Regions from separate parts of the Faecousia sp. genome, predicted to be linked through region 2. Evidence: predicted binding sites of a transcription regulator. Region 2 holds the regulator's gene; each other region holds the start of a gene.
What was found. The regulator HrcA, encoded in region 2, represses chaperone genes, less so after heat shock. The targets are predictions, from matches to a motif close to TGTTAGCACTCNNNNNNNNNGAGTGCTAACA.

Region 1: a site for HrcA is predicted at 4,660-4,690, ahead of htpG (molecular chaperone HtpG). Genes of this name have one in related genera too.
Region 3: a site for HrcA is predicted at 4,817-4,847, ahead of clpB (ATP-dependent chaperone ClpB). Genes of this name have one in related genera too.

The regions. Positions count from the first base shown of each region.
Region 1 covers NZ_DBFZUT010000071.1:15,437-22,347, forward strand. The annotation lists gene efp (elongation factor P) at 1-170, opposite strand, end outside; gene ACMKFF_RS07700 (M24 family metallopeptidase) at 298-1,362, opposite strand; gene ACMKFF_RS07705 (YqeG family HAD IIIA-type phosphatase) at 1,359-1,859, opposite strand; gene ACMKFF_RS07710 (hypothetical protein) at 1,947-2,606, shown strand; gene htpG (molecular chaperone HtpG) at 2,745-4,637, opposite strand; gene ACMKFF_RS07720 (ABC-F family ATP-binding cassette domain-containing protein) at 4,792-6,402, shown strand; gene ACMKFF_RS07725 (ferredoxin-thioredoxin reductase catalytic domain-containing protein) at 6,443-6,748, shown strand; gene trxA (thioredoxin) at 6,720-6,911, shown strand, end outside.
Region 2 covers NZ_DBFZUT010000059.1:1,329-8,239, forward strand. The annotation lists gene sigG (RNA polymerase sporulation sigma factor SigG) at 127-900, shown strand; gene ACMKFF_RS06345 (PRC-barrel domain-containing protein) at 969-1,247, shown strand; gene rpsB (30S ribosomal protein S2) at 1,446-2,174, shown strand; gene tsf (translation elongation factor Ts) at 2,258-3,178, shown strand; gene hrcA (heat-inducible transcriptional repressor HrcA) at 4,100-5,176, shown strand; gene ACMKFF_RS06365 (nucleotide exchange factor GrpE) at 5,180-5,743, shown strand; gene dnaK (molecular chaperone DnaK) at 5,789-6,911, shown strand, end outside.
Region 3 covers NZ_DBFZUT010000003.1:44,184-51,094, forward strand. The annotation lists gene ACMKFF_RS00345 (D-alanyl-D-alanine carboxypeptidase family protein) at 1-1,552, shown strand, start outside; gene ACMKFF_RS00350 (uracil-DNA glycosylase) at 1,545-2,114, shown strand; gene ACMKFF_RS00355 (exodeoxyribonuclease III) at 2,227-2,994, shown strand; gene ACMKFF_RS00360 (NlpC/P60 family protein) at 2,991-4,619, shown strand; gene clpB (ATP-dependent chaperone ClpB) at 4,922-6,911, shown strand, end outside.

The DNA of each region.
Region 1 (6,911 bases), on a different contig from region 2:
TTCGGGTTGAACGTCGTCTCGGTAACGCCGCCGGTGATGACATTGCGCATCTTGACGCGGACAAAGGCTGCACCCTTGCCGGGCTTGACGTGCTGGAACTCGATGATCTGCATCACCTTGCCGTCCATGTCAAACGTAACGCCGTTCCGGAAATCACTGACTGAAATCATTGGTTTATCCTCCTGTGTTCCTCTCGAATACCATATCTGTTCCGAAGGTAAAAAAATGCGTTTCTATTTTAACCGATTTGTCAAAGAAATTCAAGTCTTTCGGCAAATTTCTCTGAGTTATCACCGCTTAAAGGATGGTCAGCTCCTTCGGGCTGTGCGTGATGACCTCGCAGCCGCCCTCGCGGAAGATCACGACATCCTCGATGCGGACGCCGAATTTGCCCGGAATGTAGATGCCCGGCTCTGCGGAGCACACAGCGCCGGCAGGGATCGGGTTCTCGTTGCGCGGGGTGCAATTCGGCGCTTCGTGGATCTCGAGACCGAGGCTGTGGCCATAGCTGTGGCCGAAATACGGGCCGTAGCCGGCCTCCGTGATGATGTCGCGGGCAGCGCCGTCGACGCTCTTGCCGCTCGCTCCTGCGTGGCTGGCCGCAATACCGGCGAGCTGGGCGCGCAGGACGGTGTCGTAGACCTTACGCATCTCCTCGGTCGCATGGCCGAGGGCGACGGTACGGGTCATATCGGAGCAGTAGCCCTGATACAGCACGCCGAAGTCCATGGTCACGAAGTCGCCGTCCTGCAGGACGCGGCTCCCGGCGACGCCGTGCGGCATGCTCGTGTTCGGTCCGGAGACGACGATCGGGTCAAAGGACAGGCCCTCTGCGCCGTTCTTATACAGGCAGTAGATCAGCTCGGCCTCGAGCTCCTTCTCGGTCATGCCGGTGTGGATGCGAGTGCAGACCTCGGTGAAGGCGCGATCTGTGATCTCCTGCGCCTTGCGCATGCGGGCAAGCTCCCAGTCCTCCTTGCTGGCGCGGAAGGCGTTGATCTCCTTCTGCAGCGGAACGAACTTGACGGGAAGCGCGGCCTCAAAGCCGTTGAGCTCTGCGACGGTGAGATATTCGTCCTCAAAGCCGAGCGTCTCCACGCCGAACTCGTCCAGCGTGGTCTTCAGCGCCTGCATCATCGGATTGTTCAGGCCGATCTCCACGACCTCAAAGCCCTTGAGGTTCTTCTGCGCGGACTCGATGTAGCGGCTGTCGGTGAAATAGCGAGCGCCCTGCGCGGAGACAACGGCAACGCCCTCGGCGATGTCAAACTCCGCCGCATACATGCGGCTGTAGCGCGAGGTCAGCAGAAGGCCCTGCACGCCGTCGTGCAGCAGAGAACGGTATTTTTCCAGATTGGTCATGTTTCTACTCTCCTTTTTCGCGCCATGGCGAGAAACGGCAGCTCCAGCAGGTGCCGCAGCTTCAGCCAGACGGTATGATTATGAATGGATCGCACGGCGATCGCCGTGATCCCGGCGCGCTTTGCGCCGAGTACATCAGTATAGATCTGATCGCCCACGAGTGCGGTCTGCTGCGGAGCGGCTCCGTAGCGGGCCATGGCCTCCCGGATGCCGCGTGTGCCGGGCTTGGCGGCATGCGTCACGCAGGGAACGTGATATTGCTGCGAGAAATGCGGCACGCGCTGCTTATGGCTGTTGGAGACGATGCACAGCGTGATGCCTGCGTCCTGCATCCCGGCGATCCAGTCCAGAAGCGGCTGCTCCGGCCGGTCCGTCGTGTAGGGAAGCATGGTGTTGTCAAAGTCCATCAGCAGCAGACGGATGCCGTGCTCACGAAGAAACGCCGGGCGGATCTGCGTGATGGTTTGGAAAATGAAGTCAGGTAAAAATGACAGCATATTCTCCTCGGGTATTCCATAGGTTGATTCTGAGGTTCCCATGTTTAGGGTTCTCCTTATTATAGCACGCAGGGGGAGGTTTGTCTATTGCCTGTTCCGGTGTATTTGGCGGCAAATTGTAAAGAAATTGCAACATTTACCGGCCGGGCCGCCGTGCTCGGCCTCGGCTTTCTGCCGGATGGCGGGGCCCGCATCCCGGCGTGCCCGCTGCAGGGACATATGGCCGTCATCGACGACGCCGTCCTGCCGCAGCGCGTTCCGGAAGAGACGCTGGACCGGCTTGCGGCCCGGTGCGGCGGGGGGTGTTGTCTGGATTTTCTGCGCACGCCCGGCCCCGTGCACCGCGCCGTGGCGCAGGGCCTGCAGCGGCGGCTCGGGAATGCCCCGATGCTGCTGCCCGCGGCTTATCACGCCTTTGCGCCGGAAGCGCTGCCGGTCCTCTCCTGCCTGCGGCCCTGCAATGCATGGGACGGCTTTGTCCGGTCGGCGGAGCGGCGCTTCCCGAACGGCTGGGCGCTGGAGCTGACGCCGTGGGAGGCAGAGCTTCCGGCCCCGCCGCTCCCCTATCCCGGCGGCATGCTCCCGGCCGCGCTGTGCAGCTGCGAGAAAAGCCCGGCGGGCCTGCGCTACTTTGACACGCCGGAGTCGCTCCGGCAGAAGCTGGCGCACGCAGCGGCACATGGCTGCCGCTGCGCCATCGGTCTGTGGCAGGAGCTCCAGCCGTTTTTCCCGGAGCGGGATGGATAAGACCGGGATGCGGCTGCGCGCAGCTTTTCCGTGTGCGGCATAGAAATGCTCCCCATATGAGGATGGTGATCTTTACTTCACTGTCTCTCATAGAGGGAGCATATTCTGTTTCGCGCTTTACGCAGAGATGGACTTGGCTCAGCCGATCAGCTCGCAGACGAGATCCGTATAGGCCGTCGGGTCTTCGAGCGGGAGGTTTGCCATCAGCAGGCCCTGATCGTAGAGAAGCTCTGCCAGCTTTTTGGCGCGCTCCGGATCGGATTCCCTGCTCTCGGACAGACGCTGCAGCAGCGGATGCTCCGGGTTGACCTCCAGAATGCGGCCGCAGTGATAATCGGACGACGGGTCGACCGTGTGCATGTACTTCTCCATCTCGAAGCTCATGCCGCCGTCCGGGACCATAGTTACGGCATGGCTGCCCAGCTCCGTCGAAACGCGTACGTCCTTGACCTTCTCACCGAGGCTCTCCTTCAGGAAGTCCACGCCGGACTGGAAGGCCTTGGCCTTCTCCTCGGCGGCTTTTTTCTCCTCCTCGGTCGCAAGGTCGAGGTCGTCGGTCAGAATGTTGCGGAACTCATGCTCGGCGTAGGTATTGAGCGTCTGCGGAATGAACGTGTCGACCTGCTCCGTCATGAGCAGCACATCAAAGCCGCGTTCACGCAGCAGCTGGGTCTGCGGAAGCTGCGAAAGGCGCGCTGCGCTGTCGCCGGTGGCAAAGTAAATGTGCTTCTGGGACTCGGGCATGGCGTCGCAGTATTCCTTGAGCGTGATGTCCTTCCCCTCTTTGTCGGAACGGAACTCCACGAGGTCCTGCAGCAGGTCCTTGTGCATGCCGTAGTCCGAGACGAGGCCAAACTTCAGCTGGCGGCCGAAGGCGGCATAGAATGTCTCATATTTCTCACGGTCGTCCTTCAGCATGCGCTCCAGCTCGGCCTTGATCTTCTTTTCGAGGTTGGCGGCGATGACCTTCAGCTCTCTCGTGCGCTGCAGCATCTCGCGGCTGATGTTCAGGCTCAGGTCCTGCGTGTCGACCACGCCGCGGACGAAGCGGAAGTGCTCCGGCAGCAGGTCGGCGCAGTTTTCCATGATGAGCACGCCGGAGGAATAAAGCTGCAGACCGGCCTTATAGTCGCGGGTGTAGAAGTCATACGGAGCCTTTGCCGGGATATACAGCAGGGCCTTATAGGTCACGGCGCCCTCGACGCCGAAGTGCAGCACGCTCAGCGGCTTTTCGTAGTCGAAGAATTTTTCGTGATAGAAGTTGTTGTACTCCTCCTCCGTGACATCCTTCTTGGCCTTCTGCCAGATTGGGATCATGGAGTTGAGCGTCTGCTCCTCGCGGACGGTCTCATACTTCGGCTCCTCGCCCTCCTTCGGCTCGTTCACGAGCTTCTGGCTGGAGACCTCCATGCGGATCGGATAGCGGATGTAGTCGGAGTATTTGCGGACAAGGCTGCGCAGGCGGTATTCGGACAGATAATCGGAATACTTGTCCTCGTCCGTGTCGGCCTTGAGCGTCAGGATGACGTCGGAACCGGCGGCTGCGCGCTCGCACGGCTCCATGGTGTAGCCGTCTGCGCCCTCGGACTCCCACTTCCAGGCCTCGTCGCTGCCGAAGCGGCGGGAAATAACCGTGACCTTCTCGGCGACCATGAATGCGGCATAGAAGCCGACGCCGAACTGACCGATGATGTCGATATCATCGCTCTTCTCCATTTCCTTCTTGAAGCGGAGTGAACCGCTGTGAGCGATGGTACCGAGGTTCTCCTCCATCTCCTCGCGGGTCATGCCGATGCCGTTATCGGAAACGGTCAGCGTGCGCGCCGTCTCATCCGTGGACAGATGAATAGCAAAATCGCTCCGGCTCAAGCCGACGGTGTCGTCCGTCAGGGCCTGATAGGCCAGCTTGTCGATGGCATCGGAGGCGTTGGAGATCAGCTCGCGCAGGAAGATCTCGCGGTGTGTATAGATCGAATTGATCATCAGGCCCAGCAGGCGTTTCGATTCTGCCTGAAACTGTTTCTTTTCCATATGGATCAACTTCCTTATTTCGTATTGGCACTCTTGGTGCCTGAGTGCTAAATCCTATTATAGCCGCTTTTCCGTGTTTTGCAAGAGCTGTCACAATTTTTTTACACTTTCTTTTCTGCAGAATCTGTGGTACACTGTTGCCGAGGTGATTCCAATGATTACGATCAGCGATCTTGCGCTGCAATATAGCGGAACGTTCCTGTTCCAGCATGTCGATCTGCAGTTTACCGCTGGCAATTGCTACGGTGTGATTGGCGCAAACGGTGCGGGCAAGTCCACATTCCTGAAGCTGCTCTCGGGCGAGCTGGACTCCACGAAGGGCACGATCTCCATCAAGCCGGGCCTGCGTATGTCTGTCCTCAAGCAGGACCAGTTCCGTTACGATGCCTATACCATCCTCGACACGGTCATTATGGGCAACCAGCGCCTGTATGATATCATGAAACAAAAGGACGCCCTGTATGCCAAGCCCGATTTTTCCGATGAGGACGGCCTGCTGGCTTCGGAGCTGGAGACGGAGTTCGCAGAGCTGAACGGCTGGGAGGCCGAGTCCGATGCCAGCCGCATCCTGCAGGGCCTCGGTGTGCCCGTGGAGCTGCACAACGACCGTATGGCCGACACCGACGGCCGTATCAAGGTCAAGGTCCTGCTGGCACAGGCCCTGTTCGGTCAGCCGGACATCATCCTCCTCGACGAGCCGACGAACAACCTCGACATTGAGTCCATCAACTGGCTGGAAAATTTCATCCTGGACTACGAGGACAACGGCCTTGTCATCGTCGTGAGCCACGACCGCCATTTCCTGAATACCGTCTGCACACATATCGTCGATATCGACTACGGAAAGATCCGCATGTATGTCGGCAACTACGACTTCTGGTATGAGTCGAGCCAGCTCATGCAGAACCTCATTCGCAGCAAGAACAAGCGCAATGAGGAAAAGATCGCCGAGCTGCAGGCCTTTATCTCCCGCTTCTCTGCCAACAAGGCCAAGAGCAAGCAGGCCACGGCCCGCCGCCGTCTGCTCGATAAGCTCAGCGTCGAGGAGATGCCTGCTTCGTCCCGCCGCTACCCCTTTGTCGGGTTCACGCAGGAGCGCGAGGTCGGCAAGGACATCCTGTTCGTGACGGACGTCTCGAAGACCGTCGACGGCGTGAAGCTGCTGGACAAGGTTTCGTTCATCGTCAACCGCGGCGACAAGATCGCTTTTGTCGGCGAGAACGAGGTCGCACAGACGACCATGTTCAAGATCCTCATGGGCGAGCTGGAGCCGGATGAGGGCACGGTCAAATGGGGCGTTTCCACGTCACAGAGCTACTTCCCCAAGGACAACAGCGAGTATTTCGACGGCCACGACGAGACGCTTGTCGACTGGCTGCGCCAGTTCTCCGAAAAGAAGGATGACGTGTATCTGCGCGGCTTCCTCGGGCGGATGCTGTTCTCCGGCGAGGATGTGTTCAAATCCGTTAAGGTGCTCTCCGGCGGTGAGAAGGTCCGCTGCATGCTCTCGCGCATGATGCTCTCGGGAGCGAACGTGATCCTGCTCGATCAGCCGACGAACCATCTGGACATGGAGTCCATTCAGGCCGTGAACAAGGGCCTCATCGCCTTCCCGGGAAATATCCTGCTGGCCAGCCACGACCACGAGATGCTGCAGTCCGTGGCGAACCGCATCATTGAATTCCGCCCAGACGGCACGATCTGCGACCGCCTCGGGACATACGACGAGTATCTGGAGTATCAGGCGGCGCTGAAAAATTCATAAATCCGTCACCGATTTTCCACTGCTCCGTGATACGATAGGAATATCAGAAAGGAGCCGCTGGAAGGATGCGGCCCCGAAAAAGAAAGAGGCGACGCATATGGCCATCCGTCTGAATGAAGATAAGGAGCTTGTCGCGCAGATCCGCGAGGGGCTTCGCCGCCGTGGGGGCTACTGTCCCTGCAGGCTCGAAAAGACCGAGGACAACAAGTGCATCTGCAAGGAATTCCGCGAGCAGATGCAGGACCCCAATTTCGAGGGGTACTGCCATTGCATGCTGTACTATAAAACAAAAGACCCCATAAAGGAGGAAGCATCCCATGCTGAAGATCACAGCGACCAATTATGATGAACTCGTCGCGCGGGCGGACAAGCCCGTGCTGCTGGATTTCTGGGCGGAGTGGTGCGGCCCGTGCCGCATGGTGTCCCCGGTCGTCGAGGAGATCGCCGCGTCCCATCCCGAGATCGCAGTCGGCAAGGTCAATGTCGACGAAGAGCCGGCGCTGGCGCAG
Region 2 (6,911 bases):
AGGGAGCTCAGCTGCAGGACTGAGCTCTCCGTTTTTTTGCCTGCTGGTATCAAATCCGCCTGTCGGGAAATACTGTGACTATTCCCGTTTGATGGGAACAGTAAAACGACCGGAGGATACGGAGCCATGCAGGGCAAGGTGGAGATCTGCGGCGTGAATACGGCGCATCTGAAAACGCTGAAAAACGACGAAATGGTGGAGCTGCTGCGGCGCAGCCAGGCGGGGGATCAGGCGGCGCGCGAGCGCCTCATCGAGGGAAATCTCCGCCTCGTGCTGTCGGTCATCCAGCGCTTTCTCGGGCGCGGGGAGAATCCGGACGACCTGTTTCAGGTCGGCTGTGTCGGCCTCCTGAAGGCCATCGCCAATTTTGACGTGAATCTCAACGTCCGCTTCAGCACCTACGGCGTGCCGATGATCGCGGGCGAGATCCGCCGCTATCTGCGCGACAACAGCGCCATCCGCGTCAGCCGCTCCATGCGCGACACGGCCTACCGCGTGCTGCAGTGCCGCGAGGCCATGCAGGCCGAGCAGTCGCGCGAGCCGACGCTCGAGGAGGTGGCACAGCGGCTGGAGCTGCCGCTTGAGACCGTGAATACGGCCATGGACGCCATTTCCGTGCCCGTCTCGCTCTATGAGCCGGTCTACACGGATGGCGGCGATCCGCTGACCGTTATGGATCAGGTGCGCGACACGAAGAATACCGACGAGCAGTGGGTCGAGCGCATCGCGCTGCGCGAGGCCATCTCCACGCTCGGCGAGCGGGAAAAACGCATTCTGGCCCTGCGGTTTTTCGACGGCCGGACCCAGATGGAGGTCGCTTCCGAGGTCGGCATCTCGCAGGCGCAGGTCTCCCGGCTGGAGAAGAATGCCATCCGTACACTTCGGAAAGCGATCTGCTAGTGGATATCCTGCATATTCCGTTCCGCCGCCGCATAGAGTGTGGCAGACGAAATGGGGCAGGTGATCCGATGGAAGACCGGTTTTCCTCGCTGCGCTGCCGCGAGGTCATCAATATCTGCGACGGCTGCAGGCTCGGCTGCGTGTCGGACGTGGTCATCGATCTGAAGTGCGGCCGCGTGGCCGCGCTCGTCGTGCCCGTGCCGTGCCGCCTGTTCGGCCTGCTTGGCCGCCGCGATGACTATGTTATCCCGTGGGAGCAGGTCCGCCGTGTCGGCGCGGACATTATTCTCATTGAGTCCGAGCTGGATAAGACCCGCTGTCCCCGCCGGAAGAAGGAATTTTTCTGAGAAATCGGAAAAATCGGACCAGTTTTTCGCAAAAAACGCTTGAAAACTGAAACTTCCTCCTGTATAATAGTACGGCGTGGGCAAAGGCCCGCAAATTCAGAACCCACACAGCCCGGGATGCTCCGTCCCAGTGCCGCCTCGGCGGTGGACGGGGAAGAGGAACGGACTGGAGGTCAAAACAAAAAGGAGAAACACAAAATGGCAGTCGTATCTATGAAGAGTCTGCTCGAAGCAGGCGTCCACTTTGGTCATCAGACCAGACGCTGGAACCCCAAGATGGCTCCGTACATCTACACGGAGCGCAACGGCATCTATATCATCGATCTGCAGAAGACCGTCAAGAAGATCGAAGAGGCCTACAACTTCGTCCGTGATCTTGCCGCCAACGGCGAGAACATCCTGTTCGTCGGCACGAAGAAGCAGGCGCAGGACGCCATCAAGGAAGAGGCGGAGCGCGTCGATCAGTATTATGTCAACGCCCGCTGGCTCGGCGGCATGCTGACGAACTTCAAGACCATGCGCACCCGTATCGACCGTCTGGCTCAGCTGCGCAAGATGCAGGAGGACGGCACGTTCGCCATGCTCCCCAAGAAGGAAGTCATCAAGCACGAGGGCGAGATCGCCAAGCTCGAGAAGTATCTCGGCGGCGTGAAGAACATGAAGAAGCTCCCCGGCGCCCTGTTCATCGTTGACCCCCGCAAGGAGCGCAACGCCATCGCCGAGGCCCGCAAGCTGCACATCCCCATCGTCGCCATCGTCGATACGAACTGCGACCCGGACGAGATCGACTATGTCATCCCCGGCAACGATGACGCCATCCGCGCCATCCGCCTGATCGTCGCCACTATGGCTAACGCCGTGCAGGAAGGCCGTCAGGGCGAGGCCAACACCGAGGCCGCTCCGGCTGCCGAGGCTGCTGCCGAATAATCCCATCCGGTTCATTGGAAACCAGACGCCCGCCGCGTGCGGCGGGCGTTTTTTCGAAACAGAAGATACAGGAGGATATAACCATGGCATTTACTGCTGCTGATGTCAAGAAACTGCGTGAAATGACCAACGTCGGCATGATGGACTGCAAGAAGGCACTGTCCGAGAATGACGGCGATATGGACAAGGCCATTGAGTGGCTGCGCGAAAAGGGCCTGGCGAAGGCCGCCAAGAAGTCCAGCCGCATCGCTGCCGAGGGCATGGCTTACGCCACCGTCGAGAACGGCGTCGGCGTCGTCGTCGAGGTCAATGCCGAGACCGACTTCGCTTCCAAGACCCCGCTGTTCGTCGATTTTGTCAAGGATATCGCCAAGGTCGTCGCTGCGGACGCTCCCGCAGACATCGAGGCCCTGAAGAACTGCAAGTACCCCGGCTCCGAGCTGACCGTCGGCGAGATGATCCCCGAGAAGGTCATGGTCATCGGCGAGAACATCCAGATCCGCCGCTTTGCCCGCTTCCCGGAGAACTTCAGCGTCGCTTACGTCCATGCGGGCGGCAAGATCGGCGTCCTCGTCAACCTCGAGGTCTCCGGCGGCATCGACGCGACCGTGATCGGCAAGGATATCGCCATGCAGATCGCCGCTCTGAACCCGCGCTTCTGGGATAAGAGCCAGGTCAGCGAAGACGTGCTCGCAGAAGAGAAGAAGATCCTCGTCGCCCAGATGGACAACGACGAGAAGATGGCCTCCAAGCCCCTGCAGGTCAAGGAGAAGATCGCCGCCGGCAAGATGAACAAGTTCTTCGAGGAGAACTGCCTCCTGCAGCAGGCGTTCGTCAAGGACGGCAGCGTCACGGTCGAGCAGTATATGAACAGCGCTGCCAAGGCGCTGGGCGGCTCCGTGAAGTTTGTCGACGCCGTTCGCTTTGAGAAGGGCGAGGGCATCGAGAAGAAGGTCGACGATTTCGCCGCTGAAGTCGCCGCCGCTGCCGGTCTGGCAAAGTAATTCAAGATCGCACAGCTTATCCCGCCGGGTCTCCCGGCGGGATTCAGCTTGTCAAAAAAGTCCCTTTGGACTTTTTCGCCAAGCTGCTTCCAGAATTGCAAAATCAAATTTTGCAGCATGATTTTGCAATTCTGCCGCTGCGGCGGGTTATTTGACGCGAAAGGACACCCTGACGGTTTCCTTTCACACTTTTCTTCCCTCCGAAATTTTCGGCTGGGCAGGTTTTTTTGACAGTCTGCATCCCGCCGGGTCTCCTGGCGGGATTTTTCTATTTTGTAGGGGAGCGGCATGCCGCTCCCGGCGGTACGCTGCCGACCCGAACAGACTATTGTTAAAATGGAAATGGCCCCAGATTTGTCATTGCGAGGGCGCTTTGCGCCCGTGGCAATCTCGAGAAGGCACTGGCGATTCGCACAGGCCACCGTTAAAATGGTATGCACCGATTGCGTCTGTAGCGGCGCTCAGTGAGCGCCATGGGCAGTTGCAAATATGGAGGCATTCCCGGCGAATGTGCAATGCCTCCAAGTTTGTCATTGCGAGGGCACTTTGCGCCCGTGGCAATCTCGCAGTACCCGGCAGAATCACAGGAAAGCTATCGGCGAAATCGCAACTGCCTGCCCGAGATTGCCACGTCGGCCTGCGGCCTCCTCGCAATGACAAACTTGGGGGCCTCGCGCCGCTGAATTGCTGCTGTACTACCTGCAACTGCCTTAGGCGCTCAGGGAGCGCCGCTGCAGCCGAGCCGTCCAAATATCCGGGTATGCATCCCCGGAAATGCGGGAAAGCTGTCGCTGTGGGAGGGTTCACAAAACGTTCAAAAAAAACTTCCGTTTGGGTATTGACAAAGTTGCGTTTGGGGGGTATAGTTAGCTTAGCACTCAGGGGTACGGAGTGCTAAAGGAAAACAAGGAGGTCAAAGCCATGGAGCTTTCGGAGCGCAAACAGAAGATTCTGAAGGCCATTGTCGACCTCTACATCCGCAGCGCAGAGCCGGTCGGCTCCAAGACGATCGCCGCGCTGCCGGACATGAACTTCTCCTCTGCGACCATCCGCAACGAAATGGCCGAGCTGACGACGCTCGGCTTTCTGGAGCAGCCGCACACGTCGGCCGGGCGCATCCCGAGCCCCGCGGGCTACCGCTTCTACATCGACCGTCTGATGCAGGATTACCGCCTCTCCGTCGACGAGACGCAGAGCATCAATCAGGCCATGGAATCGCGTATGCAGGAGCTGGACAAGGCCATGAGCCAGGTCGGCAAGCTCGTCTCCAAGCTGACGAACCTCCCGGCCTATACCATGACGGCTCCGGCCGGGGAAGTGACTGTCCGCCATTTCGAGATCATCCTCGCGGACGCCGGGAGCTTCATTCTCGTGGTCATGACGTCCGATGAAAACGTCAAGAACCGCCTCATCAAGCTGCCGCTGCATGTGACGGAGCAGGACCTCAAGCTCCTGTCCGCCGTGCTCAATGCGAGCCTCACCGGGCTTCCCGCCTCCGGCTTCACGCCAGAGGTCATGAACCGCGTGACGCGCAGCGCAGGCGCCGCAGCGAGCCTCGTGCCCGTCATCGTCGATTTTACGACGCATGTGCTCGAGGAGGCTCATCGCTCGGAAATTTACCTTACCGGGCAGAACCGTCTGCTGGGCCAGCCGGAATATCAGGACCTGACCAAGGCACAGGAGGTGCTCGGCGCACTGGATGAAGACACGCTCTCCAACCTGCCCGCCCGGCTCGATCCGGACAGCCCCGTTCAGATCCTCGTCGGCCCGGAAAACGTTGCGCAGGAGCTGAAGGATACCTCCGTCGTCGTGACGCGCTTTGACATCGGCGACGGCATGCAGGGCATGATCGGTGTGGTCGGCCCGCAGCGCATGGATTACGCACAGATCACCGCACGATTAAGCTACTTTGCCGAAGGGCTTGGCCGGATGTTCGGCAAGCCGGAGCTGCCCGCGGCCCCGAAGCCGGAGGTGCACGAGGCAAAGGAGGAGGAATAAATTTTGGCAAAGAAACACGAAGAACCCGAAAAGAACGAGAAGGAGCCTGCCGCTCCGGAGGCCGCCAAGCAGGCGGAAGCGCCGAAGCAGCCGGAAGGCTCCAAGCAAAAGGCCGAGTCCAAACAGCCCGATGCGCTGGAGCAGGCCAAGGCCGCGCAGGCGCAGGAGCACGATCAGTTTCTGCGGCTGGCTGCAGAATATGACAACTTCCGCAAGCGCACGCAGCGCGAAAAGGACGGCATCTATCAGGATGCCGTTGCTGATACGGTGAAGAAGTTCCTTCCCGTCTATGATAACCTCGAGCGGGCCCTGCATCACGAGACCGCAGACGAGGCCTATAAAAAGGGCGTGGAGATGACCCTGACAGAGCTTGTCAAGATCCTCGACGCGCTGGGCATCAAGCCCTTCGGCGAAGCGGGCGAGACCTTCGATCCGCAGCGCCACAATGCCGTGATGCACATCGAGGACGAGAGCCTCAGGGAAAACGTCATCGCAGAGGTTTTCCAGACCGGCTTTGCCCACGGCGATAAGGTCATCCGCTTCGCCATGGTGAAGGTCGCAAATTAAATCAGTAAGTTACTTCTAAGTTACTTCTTTGGGAGGATTTGAATTATGGGAAAAATTATTGGTATTGATCTTGGCACGACGAATTCCTGTGTCGCCGTGATGGAAGGCGGCGAGCCCGTCGTTATCGCGAATGCCGAAGGCAATCGCACCACTCCGTCCGTTGTTGCATTCTCGAAGACCGGTGAGCGTATGGTCGGTCAGGTCGCAAAGCGTCAGGCCGTTACGAACGCAGACCGCACGATCTCTTCGATCAAGCGCCACATGGGCACCGACTATAAGGTCGACATCGACGGCAAGAAGTACACCCCGCAGGAGATCTCCGCTATGATCCTGCGCAAGCTGAAGGCGGACGCCGAGGCTTACCTGGGCCAGCCTGTGACCGAAGCGGTCATCACCGTCCCGGCTTACTTCAACGACGCTCAGCGTCAGGCCACGAAGGACGCAGGCAAGATCGCCGGCCTGGAGGTCAAGCGTATCATCAACGAGCCGACGGCCGCTGCACTGGCCTACGGTGTCGATAAGGAATCCTCGCAGAAGATCATGGTCTATGATCTGGGCGGCGGCACGTTCGATGTCTCCATTCTGGACATCGGCGACGGCGTCATCGAGGTCCTTGCCACGAACGGCAACACCCACCTCGGCGGCGATGATTTCGATCAGTGCATCATCGATTACCTTGTTGCCGAGTTCAAGAAGGCCGAGGGCATCGACCTCTCCGGCGATAAGGTTGCCATGCAGCGCCTGAAGGAAGCTGCCGAGAAGGCGAAGATCGAGCTGTCCGGCGTGACGAGCTCCACCATCAACCTGCCGTATATCACGGCGGACGCCACCGGCCCGAAGCATCTGGATGTCACGCTGACGCGCGCAAAGTTCAATGAGCTGACGGCCCACCTCGTGCAGGATACGCTAAAGCCCGTCCGTCAGGCCATGGCAGACGCCGGTCTGAAGGCAAGCGACCTGAGCAAGGTCCTGCTCGTCGGCGGCTCGAGCCGTATCCCGGCCGTGCAGGAGGCTGTCAAGAGCATCACCGGCAAGGAAGGCTTCAAGGGCATCAACCCCGATGAGTGCGTGGCTGTCGGCGCGGCCATCCAGGGCGGCGTCCTTGGCGGCGACGTCAAGGGTATGGTCCTGCTGGATGTCACCCCGCTGTCCCTCGGCATCGAGACCA
Region 3 (6,911 bases), on a different contig from region 2:
CCTGCTGCAGTGCCTGATGCTCCCGGCCTTCGCGGAGCCGACGGACGCACCGGCCGATCCCACGGAGCCGTCCGCCTCGGAGACCGCAGCCGATCCCACGGCTGCGCCGGCGGAAACGGCTGCGTCGGCGGATACGACGGAGCCGAGCGCGGCAGACGCCACCGAGCCGGAGACCGCTGCGCCTGCCGAAAACGGCAGGACTCCCGCCGCCGTGACGGATGAGACGCCGCCCGCGCTGAACGATTTCGGCCAGTATCTCGACACCACGGTGCAGGCCAGGGCGGCGGCGCTCGTGGAGCTGAACAGCGATACGCTCGTCTATGGCATGAATCTGGACGAAAAGGTCTATCCCGCCAGCCTGACGAAGATCATGACGTGTATGCTGGCGCTGGAGCACGGAAACCTCGACGACATCGTGACAGTCAGCCATGAGGCTCTGCAGGATCTGAATGCAGCGGGCAGCTCCGCCGGCCTGCTCGAGGGCGAGCAGCTGTCTCTGCGCGAGCTGCTGTACTGCGTGATGATCTCGTCCGCCAACGAGGCCTGCAACGTCGTGGCGGAGTACATCGCGGGGGATATCCCTTCGTTCGTGGCGCTCATGAATGCGCAGGCGGCGGCCCTCGGCATGACAGGCACGCATTTTGCCAATGCCCACGGCCTGCATGACGAGAATCACTACACCACCGTGCGCGACCTCGTTACGCTGGCGCGCTGGGCCTGGCAGAGTGAGCAGTTTCAGGAATTCTCCACGCAGACATCCCACACGGTGCCTGCGACGAACAAGTCCGAGGAGCGCGTGCTCCACACGACGAACTATCTGACGAGCGGTCAGACCGTCGGAAAGTATTACTACGACAAGGCGCGCGGCATCAAGACCGGCTTCACGACCCCTGCGGGCGGCTGCCTCATCTCCACGGCGGAGAGCGGTTCGATGCATTTCCTCAGCGTCGTCTGCGGCTGCGAGACGCTGCAGAACGACGACGGCACGGAGACGGACCAGCGCTTCACGGAGACGAAGCGGCTGTTCGAATACGGCTTCAATCATTTGAACAGTGTGCAGGTGCTGGCGGACACGGCCCTTGTGGACATGCCGCAGGTGCTGTATGCCGACGGACGCGACAGCGTTGTCGTGCGCGCGAAGGACAACATCTCCGTTCTGCTGCCGGACAGCTGCGATACCTCCGGCATCACGCTGACCGTGCAGTATGATTCCGAAGCCCCGCTCGAGGCGCCGCTTGAGGCCGAGACGAAGGTCGGTACCGTCAGTGCCGTGCTGGACGGCAAGGTGCTGGCGACCTGCGACCTTGTGACGCTGACGGCCGTGATGCGCTCCACGCCGAAGTATGTTGTCAAGCAGACGGAAAGTGTGCTGGCGAAGATCTGGAAGGGCATGTGGCGGCTGTGGTTCGTGACCGTACCGGTGCTGCTGGCGCTGGTGTTCTGGCTCATCGTTGCCATCCTGCGCTCCATCAACCGCCGCCGCGCAAAAAAGCGCGCCATGCGCGCGCGCCGTCCGGGAGCCCGTCAGGGCAGGGAGGACCGCCGTGGATGAGCTCAATGCCCTGCGCATGTCCTGCGAGGGCTGCACGGGCTGCGGCCTTGCCGCCACGCGCCACAGCGTCGTGTTCGGCGTCGGACCATGCCCCTCGCCCGTCGTCTTCATCGGGGAAGGCCCCGGCCAGCAGGAGGACCTGCGCGGCGAGCCATTCGTCGGCCCGGCCGGGCAGCTGCTCGACGACATGCTGTCCATCATCGACCTCGGGCGGCACAACTGCTATATCTGCAACATCGTCAAATGCCGCCCGCCCGGAAACCGCGATCCGCAGCCGCAGGAGCAGGACGCCTGCTTCGGCTGGCTCGAGCGGCAGCTCCGGCTGCTGCAGCCGAGCATCATCGTCTGCCTCGGGCGCATTGCGGCCATGCGGCTCATCCGGCCGGATTTCCGCATCACGCGGGAGCATGGCCAGTGGTTCGAGCGGAACGGCGTGCGCTATCTTGCCATGTATCATCCCTCCGCTCTGCTGCGGGACCCGGCGCGCCGCCCGGAGACATACACGGACCTGCTGACGCTGCGCGAGGCCGTGCGGACGCTCGGCCCGCTGCCGAATGCCTGAACCCGTACCGCCCCACCGGATTTTTTTCGCGGCGGGGCGCTCTTTTTTGCAGAAAACGGTTGTAATTTTTGTAATAATTTGTTACCATAAGGAAAAACAAAAGGAGCAGCCCATGAAACTGATCTCGTGGAACGTCAACGGCATCCGCGCCTGCCTGCAGAAGGGCTTTGAGGACGCCTTCCGGACGCTGAACGCCGATTTCTTCTGCCTGCAGGAGACGAAGGCACAGCCGCATCAGGTCGAACTGGACCTGCCGGGCTACCGGCAGTACTGGTACTCCGCCGAGAAGAAGGGCTACTCCGGCACGGCGATCTTTGCCCGGTACGAGCCGCTCGCCGTGACCTACGGCGTCGGCGTGGAGGAGCTGGACCACGAGGGGCGGCTCATCACGCTGGAATATCCGAACTGCTTTATCGCAACGTGCTACACGCCCAACGCGCAGGACGGATTAAAGCGCCTTGACCACCGCATGGCCTGGGACGATGCGTTCCGCGCCTATCTCGTCTCGCTCGACCGGCAGAAGCCGGTGATCGTCTGCGGCGACCTGAATGTGGCGCATCAGGAGATCGATCTGAAGAACCCCGGCCCGAACCGCGGCAACGCGGGCTTCTCGGACGAGGAGCGCGGCAAGTTCACCGAGCTGCTGCAGGCCGGGTTCACGGATACGTTCCGCTACCGCAATCCCGACCTCACGGGCGCGTATTCGTGGTGGAGCTACCGCTTCCATGCGCGGGAGAAGAACGCGGGCTGGCGCATTGACTATTTTCTGGTGTCCGACCGCCTGCGCGAGTCTGTTGCGGCCGCGCCCATTTATCAGGAAATTTACGGCTCCGACCACTGTCCGGTCGGTCTGGAGTTGGATCTGGAGGTATCTGCATGAAAAAGCAACGCATTATCCGCTGTCTCAGCGCGCTCCTGTGCTTGTGCCTGCTGGCAGGGTTCGCCCCTGCGGCCATGGCCTATTCGAATGTCAGCGACTGGGCAAAGTCCGAGGTCGCGGAGATGGAGGCGCTCGGCCTGCTGCCGGACTGCCTGCTGAACGCCGACCTTTCCGCCAATATCACGCGCGGCGAGATGTGCAAAATGGCCGTCGAGGTCTATGAGAACCTGATGAACGTGGAGGCATCCTGCGCCAGTGGGGCCAGGTATTTCACGGACACGCAGGAGATGGAGATCAACTTCGCCTTTGAGCAGGGCATCATCAACGGCTACGAGGACCAGACGTTCCGCCCAAATGAGCCGCTGAGCCGTCAGGACTTCTTCAAGATCACCTATAACCTGATGACGCGCGCGCTGTTCTGGAAGGACGAGAGCGTCGAGCCGTCCGATCTTTCCCAGTTTACGGACGCAGCCTCCGTCAGCGACTATGCGCTTGAGCCGACGCAGTATATGGTCGCGCTCGGCGTGGTGCGCGGCACCGGCACGGCCCTTGAGCCGAAGGGCACGACGGAGCGGCAGGCGGCCATCGCCATGTTCCGCCGCGCGTATTACATTGTCAGCGAGTGGCTGCGCAAAAATGATGATATGCCGGTCGATCCGGACCCGGATGACGACGGCGGCTACAGCGGCATCCCGGCGTGGGCCGTTGCAGAGTTCTCTGAGGTCGTGAAGCTCGGCATCATCCCGTCGAGCCTCGACAATGCAGACCTGAGCAAGCCCATCTCCCGCGCGCAGATGTGCTCCATTGCCATGCTGGCCTATAACGGCCTGATGGGCACGGAATACACGCCGTCCGGCACGGCGCACTTCACGGATACGAACGATCCGGACGTGAACGCGGCCTATGAGCTCAAGATCGTGCAGGGCTACGGTGACGGCCGCTTCGGCCCGAACGATACGCTGACGCGCGAGCAGTTCTTCAAAATTTCGTGCAACTTCATGCAGACTGTCGGCTATCCGACGGAGCAGAACCCGCGCGTGAACCGCTATTCTCTCAGTGAATTCTCCGACCTGAAGCAGCTTGCCGAGTGGGCCAAAACGCCGACGCGCCTGCTGTGCTACATCGGCGCGGTCAAGGGCAGCGACGGCAAGCTCCTGCCGCAGTCGTCCACCAGCAGTCTGGAGGCGCTTGTGATCTTCCTGCGCTGCTATAAGTTCACCACATCGTGGGACGGCACGATCGAGCAGCCCTCGCTGGCGGACGATCTGGTGGCCTACGCGCTGACGTTCGAGGGCTATGACTATGTCTACGGCGGCACAACGCCCGCAGGCTTCGACTGCTCCGGCTTCGTGCAGTATGTCTACCGCCACTTCGGCTTCAACATCACGCGCACGGCGACGTCGCAGTATTATAACGACGGCGAGCATGTCAGCCGCAGCGAGCTGATGCCGGGCGACCTCGTGTTCTTCGGCTCCGGCGGTGAGATCACGCATGTCGGCATTTACATCGGCGGCGGACGTTTCATCCACGCGGCCAATCCGCGCAAGGGCGTCATCATCAGCTCCCTGAGCGAGAGCTATTACAATGCCCGCTACTTCGGCGCGAACCGCATCATTTTTGAATGAACCATACGATCAAACATATAAAGCAGGCGTGTCATGTTTGGCACGCCTGCTTTTTACGGTGGCATAATAGCATGGGAAAGATCGTATTGTGCGAAACTGCATAGATAATGACTGTTATATTGCGTAATTTTGGAGAAAATATTTTCATCTGTACCTCTTGACAAAATCCAAAATGGTGGTATCATGGGGTCAAAAGAGGTTAGCACTCTACAGATGAGAGTGCTAAAGAGGCTCCGGCGAATGCGTCGGATGCTTCTTGAAACCCCTCGGCGGAATTCGCCGCCGGAGAGGAGAATGAGGTTATGAACACGAATCAGTATACGCAGAAAACACTGGAGGCCCTGCAGAGTGCGCAGACGATCGCAGCGGCGCATCAGAATCAGCAGATCGAGCAGGCTCACCTGCTTCTGGCTCTGCTGCAGCAGGACGGCGGGCTCATCCCGCAGCTGCTGAAGAAAATGGGCGTGAGCGTCGAGAGCCTGACGGCTGCGGCGCAGGCCGCCGTGGAAAAGCTGCCGGGCGTCAGCGGTTCCGGCCGGGATGCCGACAAATTCTATATTTCCCGCGGCATGGACAGCCTGATGGCTGAGGCCGAGCGCACGGCGCAGGGCATGCGGGACGAATACGTCTCCGTGGAGCACCTGTTCCTTGCCATGCTCGACACGGCCGACGAGACCGTCGCGCCGCTGTTTGCGGACTATCGCATCCGCAAGGAGGACTGCCTGAAGACCCTGCAGGCCATCCGCGGCAGCAGCCGCGTGACGACGGACAGCCCGGAGGACACCTATGAGGCGCTGCAGAAATACGGCACCGATCTGGTGAAGAACGCCCGCGAAAAGAAGACGGACCCGGTCATCGGCCGTGACGACGAGATCCGAAACGTCATCCGCATCCTGTCGCGCAAGTCGAAGAACAACCCCGTGCTCATCGGCGAGCCGGGCGTCGGCAAGACGGCCATTGCCGAAGGACTGGCGCAGCGGATCGTCCGCGGCGACGTGCCGAAGTCCCTGCAGGACAAGACGATCTTCTCGCTGGACATGGGCGCGCTCATCGCGGGCGCAAAGTACCGCGGCGAATTTGAAGAGCGCCTGAAGGCCGTCCTGAACGAAGTGAAGAACTCCGAGGGCCGCATCATCCTGTTCATCGATGAGCTGCACACCATCGTCGGCGCAGGCAAGACCGAGGGCAGTATGGACGCGGGCAACCTGCTCAAGCCGATGCTGGCGCGCGGCGAGCTGCACTGCATCGGCGCAACGACGCTCGATGAATACCGCAAGTATATCGAAAAGGACCCCGCGCTGGAGCGCCGTTTCCAGACCGTGCTCGTCAAGGAGCCGTCCGTCGAGGATACCATCGCCATCCTGCGTGGCCTGGAGGAGCGCTACGAGGTCTTCCACGGCGTGAAGATCACGGACCCCGCCATCATTGCGGCAGCCACGCTGTCTGACCGCTATATCACGGACCGCTTCCTGCCGGACAAGGCCATTGACCTCATCGACGAGGCCTGTGCCATGATCCGCACGGAGATGGATTCCATGCCGACGGAGCTGGACGTTATCCGCCGCAAGATCATCCAGATGGAGATCGAAGAGGCTGCGCTGAAGAACGAGACCGACGAGCTCTCGCAGGGCCGTCTGACGGAGCTGCGAAAGGAGCTGGCCGAGCAGCGCGATAAGTTCAACGCCATGAAGGCCCAGTGGGAAAACGAGAAGAATGCCATCGGCAAGGTCCAGCAGCTGCGTGAGCAGATCGAAAAGCTCGGTGCGCAGATCGAGCAGGCAGAGCAGAGCTATGACCTCGAGACGGCCGCCCGTCTGAAGTACGGCGAGTTGCCCGAGCTCAAGAAGCAGCTGGCGCAGGAAGAGGCGCTGGCGCAGAACGCCAAGCAGAGCAACCTCCTGCGCGACAAGGTCACGGAGGAGGAGATCGCAAAGATCGTCGAGCGCTGGACCGGCATCCCGGTCGCAAAGCTCGTCGAGGGCGAGCGCGAAAAGCTCCTGCATCTGGACGAGCAGCTGCATAAGCGCGTCGTGGGTCAGGATGAAGCCGTCCGCTCCGTCTCGGAGGCCATCCTCCGCAGCCGCGCCGGCATTCAGGACCCGAACCGCCCGCTCGGCTCGTTCCTGTTCCTCGGCCCGACGGGCGTCGGCAAGACCGAGCTCGCCAAGGCGCTGGCAGAGGCGCTGTTTGACGATGAGAAGAACCTCGTCCGCATCGATATGTCCGAATACATGGAGAAGTTCTCCGTGACGCGCCTGATCGGCGCGCCTCCCGGATACGTCGGCTATGACG